Regions from separate parts of the Peribacillus sp. NPDC101480 genome, predicted to be linked through region 1. Evidence: riboswitches for the same ligand, from Rfam matches in the RefSeq annotation. Region 1 holds a riboswitch; the other holds the start of a gene.
The links. Region 1 has a riboswitch for FMN ahead of ribE (riboflavin synthase). Riboswitches for the same ligand answer to the same signal wherever they lie in the genome.
Positions count from the first base shown of each region.

Region 1 (4,281 bases):
TAGAAACCCCGATCAATCCGACGATGAAAATGATTGATTTACCGATGGTGGTGAAAGTTGCGAAGGAACATAATGTGACGGTCGTAGTGGATAATACGTTTTCGACGCCATATCTACAGAGACCGCTTGAGTATGGCTGTGATATCGTCCTTCATAGCGCTACGAAATATCTTTGCGGGCATGGGGATGTCGTTGCAGGACTTGTCGTAGGTAAGAAGGAATTCATGAATCAGGTAGCAGGGACTACACAGAAGGATATCGGTGGAATCATTTCACCTTTCGATGCCTGGTTACTATTGCGGGGGTTAAAGACCTTGCCTGTCAGGATGGACCGTCATTCGTCCAATGCAATGGAAATCTTTCATGAACTTAAGAAACATCCAAAAGTGAAAAAGGTATATTATCCAGGTGATGAAGCTTCACCGGATCATTATATAATGCAAAAACAGATGAAACATGGCGGCGGCCTTATCTCTTTCGAATTGCATGGCACAAAACAGGATGCACAGGAATTCCTAAATAAATTGAAACTAATCAAAATTGCCGTAAGTCTTGGGGATGCCGAAACATTGATACAGCATCCCGCTACCATGACGCACTCTGCAGTTCCTGAAGATTCACGGAAACAAATGGGCATCAGTGACCAGCTGGTCCGTCTCTCAGTTGGCCTAGAAGCTTGGCAGGATGTCTGGCAAGATCTTCAGCAAGCATTTTAGGCTACCATATTCCTTCTACTTTTAATGAAGATGGTGATGGATACGATAAAAGTGATGACAGCCAGGATATAAGAAATGTCCGTAATTACCGGATAGGCGGAGCTATTTCGTATCCCGATCCCTATGAACGCCCAAACGAATACGAGAGGATAGCACCAATCCCGGTTTTTACCTGCAAAGACGAAAGCCAGGATTGTTGCTGCAATCAGCAGGACGATCGTCCAGGTTGAACTGGAAACCCCAAAACCGTCCCATTTGATATACGTGAGGTAATAAGAAATGTCAGCGATAGTTGCAACACTTACCCAGCCTGTATAAACGGAAAACGGAAATAGGTCGAAAGGCGTGTGCTCCACTTTTTTTATGTTAGTATAAATGACCATTAAAGTAGCCAAAAGAGCAATGATAATGAATACGGATAACAAAAAGTGCTCATAGTGCCAAGCCAAAAGCCAAGCGCCATTCAAGACACAGCTTAAAGCGAACCAAGGGAAGGATGCCTTATAGGCAGGGCTGTTTTGGTGTTTGCTTAAAAACTGCCTGAATACCCAGATGGCGAGCAGGAAATAGATCAAGCCCCATATGGAAAATACATATCCTGCAGGAGTGAAAAGGACATCAAGTTTATCGGAAATCTCTCCTGATGTCTGGCCGTTCAATGGCAGGTAATTAGCTAAAAAATTCATCGTGACGACGAACAGATAGAAAATCAAGTTGATGATGGAAATAAGCATAAGGCTTCCTCCTTATAGGAATTGTGATCCTCTAACCCTATTCCACATATTTAGCCTGATTAACCTCTTTGGAGCACATCGGGGACTTTGGAGGTCGTTTTTCCATAAAGAGAGGAAGTTTCTGTAACAATTGAACCATTTAAGGTTAGAAATTTTACATCTTCACTTTATGGTGATAAAATATTCAAAGATTCATATTATTTTAGTCCTTCGGGGTCGGGTGAAAATCCCAACCGGCGGTGATGAAGAAATTCTAAGCCCGCGAGCCTGTTAAAGGCAGGATTTGGTGAGATTCCAAAGCCGACAGTAAAGTCTGGATGGGAGAAGGACGTGTGGAACCCAAGTGTATACGTACGCCTAATTTTTCAAAAATGAAAATGTTGGGCTTTTTAGGTATACAATTTTTTTCACTCATTTCTCCTGCTAACTCCTTAGGTCATCCTAAGGGGTTTTTTATATTTTATAAAAGGGGGAAAAACATGTTTACGGGAATCATTGAGGATATCGGTACCGTTCATTCCATGAACAAAGGAAAAAGCAGTATGGAGTTATCGATTCGTTCTGAAAAAATCCTTGAAGATGTTCATCTGGGGGATAGTATTTCAGTAAACGGGGTCTGCTTAACGGTAACGTCTTTCACTAAAAGTTTGTTTACTGTCGACGTGATGCCGGAAACGGTCAAAGCTTCCTCGATACGGACATTGAAATTGGGATCACCTGTGAATCTTGAACGAGCCATGAGTGCACAGGGAAGGTTTGGCGGTCATTTTGTTTCAGGTCATATCGACGGAACCGGAACGATCATAAAAAAAGAACGGAAAGAAAATGCCGTATATTATGTAATCCAATTGGAAGAGGGGCTCAGTGCCTTTTGCATTCCAAAAGGATCCGTGGCCATTGATGGAACGAGCTTGACGATATTTGGGATCGAAAGGAACCTATTGACTGTATCACTGATTCCATTGACTCATCAGGACACCATATTGGGACAAAAAGCGGCTGGCGATATCGTTAACATCGAAAACGACATGATAGGGAAATATATAATACATCAAATGAAAAATGGCAATCCAAAACCAGGACTGAATTTAGAGTTTTTGGCAGAGCATGGATTCTAATAAAAGGGCGGTGTAATGATGTTCCATACAATAGAAGAAGCGATAGAAGATTTGAAGGCAGGCAAGGTAGTAATCGTATCCGATGATGAAGACCGTGAAAATGAAGGGGATTTTGTAGTGCTGGCCGAAAAGGCGACACCGGAAGCGATTAATTTCATGGCGACTCATGGACGTGGTTTGATATGTACAACCATCACTGAAGAACTGGCAGCGAAATTGAAACTGCATCCTATGGTTGGAAAAAATACCGATCATCATGGCACTGCTTTTACGGTAAGTGTCGATCATAAAAGCACCTCTACAGGAATCAGTGCTTTTGAAAGGTCCTTGACCATCCTTGAGCTTCTTAATGAAGATTCGGTCGCTGAAGATTTCCAAAGGCCTGGTCACACTTTTCCGATAGTCGCAAAAGAAGGCGGCGTATTAAGGAGGGCGGGACATACAGAGGCATCGGTGGACTTGGCGAAGTTATGCGGTGCCGCTCCAGCTGGTGTCATTTGTGAAATCATGAATGAAGATGGATCGATGGCCCGGGTATCCGATTTAGAAGTCATCGCTGATAAATTCAACCTGAAGTTCATTACGATAGCCGATTTGATTAGGTATCTTCAACAAAATGATACTATCGGGAACCAGGAGCTTGAACTGAACATCCCGAAAGCTTGAGGATTTAAGTAATTACATCTTACAGAACAAAAAATTATATTGTTTTTTAAAATTAGGAGGAATTGGACATGGGGAAAACTATTGAAGCACAATTAATCGGATCAGGATTGAAAGTCGGTATCGTGGTAGGAAGATTTAATGAGTTTATCACAAGCAAGCTTTTAGGAGGGGCATTGGATGGCCTTAAGCGTCATGGCGTTGATGAGAATGATGTTGACATCGCTTGGGTCCCGGGTGCTTTTGAACTACCGTTAATTGCAAAAAAACTTGTGAATACAGGTAAATATGATGCGGTAATCGGTCTTGGAACGGTAATCAGGGGTGCCACTTCACATTATGATTATGTCTGTAATGAAGCGGCTAAAGGCATGGCTTCCGTTTCCTTGGAAACGGGTGTACCGGTTATCTTCGGTTTGCTGACAACTGAAAATATTGAACAAGCGATTGAACGTGCAGGAACAAAATCAGGTAACAAAGGCTATGAAGCGGCCGTTAGTGCAATTGAAATGGCCAACCTTGGAAAATTGATTGAACAGTGATTTGGTATAAGGAAGCCGCAGGGAATAACGTCCCTGCGGCTTTTTTTGATGTACCGGATCATTTGTCGGATTGGGTCTGGCTTTTTAAACCATTAAGCAATTCTTCAAAGTTCGTAAAATTCCTAGCCATTTGATCGATTAGTGAATGCTGATCTTCACCACTCACAGCAACCTCTTCAATGGAAAAATCTCGATTTCAAAGTAATGGACGTTATAAATTATGGAAAATAAAGAATCATCAGGGGATTTTTCGAAAAAAAAAACGAACAAAAGCATCACGTAATGGAAGCATGATAAAATATGCGGATATGATTATGCTACAATTGTAAAGATTGCAATTGAAATTCATGTCTTTAGGGAAAAGTAAATTTATTAGTTACTAGGAGGGGTTTGTGTGTACCATCTCTTTACACATAATGATTTAGATGGAGTCGGCTGCGGCATTATAGCTAAGCTGGCCTTCGGAGAAGAAGTAGTGGTAAGTTATAATTCAATTGGTCGCCTTAAT
Region 1 covers NZ_JBNNSB010000006.1:175,244-179,524, forward strand. Annotated here, with positions in the region: gene megL (methionine gamma-lyase) at 1-716, shown strand, start outside; gene ACQKMF_RS20075 (TspO/MBR family protein) at 713-1,450, opposite strand; FMN riboswitch at 1,653-1,783, shown strand; gene ribE (riboflavin synthase) at 1,930-2,568, shown strand; partial or broken gene ribB (3,4-dihydroxy-2-butanone-4-phosphate synthase) at 2,587-3,225, shown strand; gene ribH (6,7-dimethyl-8-ribityllumazine synthase) at 3,303-3,773, shown strand; gene ACQKMF_RS20095 (DHH family phosphoesterase) at 4,168-4,281, shown strand, end outside.

Region 2 (4,281 bases), on a different contig from region 1:
TCATGGGACTCACATCCTTGTTTCATTTAACCAATAAACCCATTGTAACAAATAACTGCAAAAATCGCCGTTATTATTGATGAATACAAGGAAAATTATGTGACTAAATGACGAATCATGGAAAGAACCAAGTTAAGTATTTCGATGTTTTCCGTTGACATTGTGCTACATGATAGTTATTATCAATACAATTTCTATTGAAAAGTTTGGCATTCGGTCTTACAATAAGAAAGAGATAATAATCTGAAATAAAAAGATTATCAGTTGTCAATCAACTTAGGAGGGGTTATATTCATGGCTAAATTTACTATTGTGGATAAAGAAACATGCATAGCTTGTGGAGCTTGCGGAGCAGCGGCACCAGATATATATGATTACGATGACGAAGGGATTGCATTTGTTACCCTTGACGATAACGAGGGAATCGTTGAAATTCCTGATGTACTTATAGATGACATGATGGATGCATTTGAAGGATGCCCAACGGATTCTATTAAAGTTGCTGACGAGGCATTTGACGGAGATGCACTTAAATTCGAATAACGTACAAGCCATTTTCAATCGAAAATGGCTTTTTTTTTGCCATCTCCCCATCCCAAAATGAAACAGGCATAAAAAAACAACCGAATACGAATATCCGGTTGTTTTTTTATTTCTATCGTTAATGCCATTAAGCATTTTTATATAATGTTTGTTTATTGATCCATGTCTGTAATTTAATGAACAGCAACATGAATACGGATGTGATGAGTACGCCTTTTATCACATTGAAAGGCAAGATTGCCGTCGTAACGAGCTTTCTTGACTCGGGTGCCGACATTGCATCCCATCCCATAAAGAAGGTATAAGCCGGTAAGAAGACATAATAGTTTAAAACACTCATGAATACTGCCATGGAAACTGTTCCCGCAAGTAAAGCGAATGTCATCCCTTTTTTTGAATTGATTTTCTGAAATACATAATAAGTCGGCAAGACAAACAGTATTCCGGCTATGAAGTTAGCGATATGCCCCACAGGTACAGCAGTCAAGGTCCCTGTCATGACTAAATCCAATAGGTTCTTAATGAACTCGACTAGAATTCCAGCCATCGGTCCGAAAATCAATGCCGCCATCAGTGCTGGTATGTCGCTAAAATCAACATTGAGAAAAGGCGGGAATCCCGGAAACGGGAAATTTAAAAGCATCAATAAATAAGAAATGCTTCCCATCATGGCAAGTGTGACCGTTTTTTTCACTTTGTTCTTTTTCATAGGTCTCTCTCCTTCTTTTTCCGATCTACCTGAAAAAGAGGTTAGGGTTCCAAAATATGTTGATGTTCAATAAAAAAACCTTTAATTCCAATAGAATTAAAGGGATAAATTAAAGGTTACATCAAACAAACGTTCAGCAAATAACTGTTGAAACGCACTCAGGAACCTCCATCTTCTCCCATCCAGACTATACTGTCGGCTTTGGAATCGCACCAAATCCTGCCTTGTAAGGCTCGCGGGCTTAGAAGAAGAAACTCTTCATCACCGCCGGTGGGGAATTGCGCCCCGCCCCGAAGATAGATCTATAAAATTTTTTTATACTTCCCATTATATCTGAATTACCTGTTTTTTGATAGCACTTTTTTTCTCAGTTGATTCATTCAGTATGAATATCGATCGTCACAGTGAATGGCTTAAAATAAATAGTGGATACACAAAATGAAGATTCGAAATAATAAAAATTATTTTTTTACACTATTCAATCCTTGATGAAGCCATTTATATCGCGACATTAAACAGATGATCAGAAGATTACCATTCTATTAAGCGCTTACATCCAGTTAAGCCAAATTGACATATTCAGCATTTCAATTGTAAAATTAACTGAAATTTAAGATAATTTTTTCCTAGGAAGGTGTTAAGTCGTGTATCGGATTTTAGTAGCAGACGCCATTAAACCAGAAGGACTCGGACCGCTATCTGAGGCATCCAATATTCATCTTATTCAAAAGACCGTAGAGGAAGCTGCAAACGAACTTGATCAGATTGATGCAATTCTTGTAAGAAGTGCTACGAAGGTTTCAGAGGATTTAATGAACCGTATGCCGCAGCTAAAAATTATAGCACGCGCTGGTGTCGGTGTTGATAACATAGATATCCCCTCGGCGACAAAACGCGGGATTGTCGTGGTTAATGCACCTGACGGCAACACCATTTCAACAGCTGAACATACATTCGCCATGATGGCATCATTAATGCGCCACATTCCGCAAGCTTATGCTTCACTGAAGAATGGGGAGTGGAAACGTTCTTCATATACGGGTACTGAACTTCGTGGTAAAACATTAGGAATAGTTGGCTTTGGACGTATCGGAGGGGAAATTGCCAAACGCGCTAAGGTATTCGGCATGGATGTCATTGTCTATGATCCGTTCCTTACTGTCGATCGTGCAAAGAAAATGTCCGTAACTGCCCTGCCGTTAGATGAATTGCTTCCTAAAGCAGACATCGTTACTGTTCATACACCACTTACGAATGAAACTAGAGGATTAATCAATAAAGAAAAACTGCTTACCTGTAAAAAAGGGGTTTATGTACTTAACTGCGCCCGGGGCGGTATTCTGGACGAAGATGATTTATATGAAATGTTAGTTCAAGGACATGTCGCAGGGGCGGCACTGGACGTTTTCGTCGAAGAACCTCCAATTGGCCATAAACTGCTTGAACTGGATAGCGTCATTGCTACACCTCATCTGGGTGCTTCAACTAAAGAAGCCCAATTAAATGTTGCCGTACAGGTTGCCCAGGAGGTATTGACCTATTTCGAAGGAAATCCAGTCTCAAGTTCGATCAACCTGCCAGCCATATCTAAAGAAGTGTTTGAAAAAGTACAGCCATTCTATCAACTTGTTCAGCAAATGGGATCCATTGCTTCTCAGTGCATGAATGAAGGAATTCAGGAGATCTCCGTTACGTATGCCGGAGAATCATTGGATTTCGATACAGCGATTCTTACAAAAAGTCTAATCTCCGGCTTTTTCAGATCAAGAGTCGATGCATCTGTAAATGAAGTGAATGCCTTGTTGATCGCAAAAGAGCGTGGCATAACCGTTGGTGAAAAAATCTCTACGAACTCTTTAGGTTACTCGAATTTGATCAGCCTTAAAGTAAAAGGTGACCACCGTGAATTAACGATCAGTGGGACCTATATCGAAAATTACGGTTCTCGAATTGTAAGTTTGAATGGTTTCAAAATCGACTTTCATCCAGAACCGAATTTACTTTATATCCAGCATACCGATAAACCTGGTGTAATCGGTAACGTAGGTAAGGTCCTGGGTGATCACGGAGTGAATATCGCCACCATGCAGGTTGGCCGTAAAGAAGCTGGCGGGGAAGCCATCATGGTTTTGAGCTTTGATTTACCATTGGAAGATAACATGAAACAATTTTTAATGGAAACGGAAGAAATTACATTCATGGCCCGTATTTCATTATAAGACAAAAAAGTGCCCGTCAGCGCGGGCACTTTTTCTGTGAATGCAAGTGGCTTTTGCTTACCATGGACAGTGTGTTTATAACGCACCATCATATGAAAAGCCTTCATATTTATTAAATCTAAGCCCCCGCTGCATCAATTCACTTGGTTCGGAGCTTTGGGCACCAATATGTCTTCAGTTAAATTCAGCTGGCCTACCTCTTCAATTGGAGCATTTTCAAACTTCACTTTTTCAAAACCAAAATCCTTAGCTATGAAGAGGATGGCTTCTAAAGCTTGAAGGGATTCCTCACTATTTTCAATAGCAGCTTGATCTGATAATTGAATGATCACAAGATCTCCATTCGAGCTTATCCTTTCCCATTTCAGGTCAGGCGGGATTGCAGGTGAAATTCCCTCGATGTCTGCCTCCCCTTTTCCAGCCTGCAGCGCTTCCTCAAAGTCCTGATATCCCATATTGCTTGGAACAAGAAACCTTGGGGAGGACTCATCCTTCTGGTAAAGCAGGTATGTGCGATTTTTTTGATGAGGTATATCCAACTCCTTTAAATATCCCGCATGCGCAAACATGGCACCTTGCTCACCATCTGTAGAAAATGTCATTTTCTCTATATTATTATAGGAAAGAGTCTCCTCCAACGAATGGAGAAAAAGTGTATCTTCATCCAATAGTTGGCTTTTTTCTTGAAAGTCAATATGAGCAGTGGCCGTATCGTTTCCTTGGCTAATCTTTATATCAAGTGGAAAATAATCAGATAGCCCATATTGCTCTTCATTGATATCGGACATTTGATTAACTAACTGTTTCAAT
Region 2 covers NZ_JBNNSB010000001.1:1,139,313-1,143,593, reverse strand. Annotated here, with positions in the region: gene ACQKMF_RS05730 (helix-turn-helix domain-containing protein) at 1-4, opposite strand, end outside; gene ACQKMF_RS05725 (ferredoxin) at 295-543, shown strand; gene ACQKMF_RS05720 (ECF transporter S component) at 671-1,252, opposite strand; FMN riboswitch at 1,419-1,554, opposite strand; gene serA (phosphoglycerate dehydrogenase) at 1,897-3,471, shown strand; gene ACQKMF_RS05710 (hypothetical protein) at 3,606-4,281, opposite strand, start outside.
Region 2: it holds a riboswitch for FMN, as region 1 does, so the genes downstream of both, ACQKMF_RS05720 (ECF transporter S component) here and ribE (riboflavin synthase) in region 1, are expected to answer to the same signal.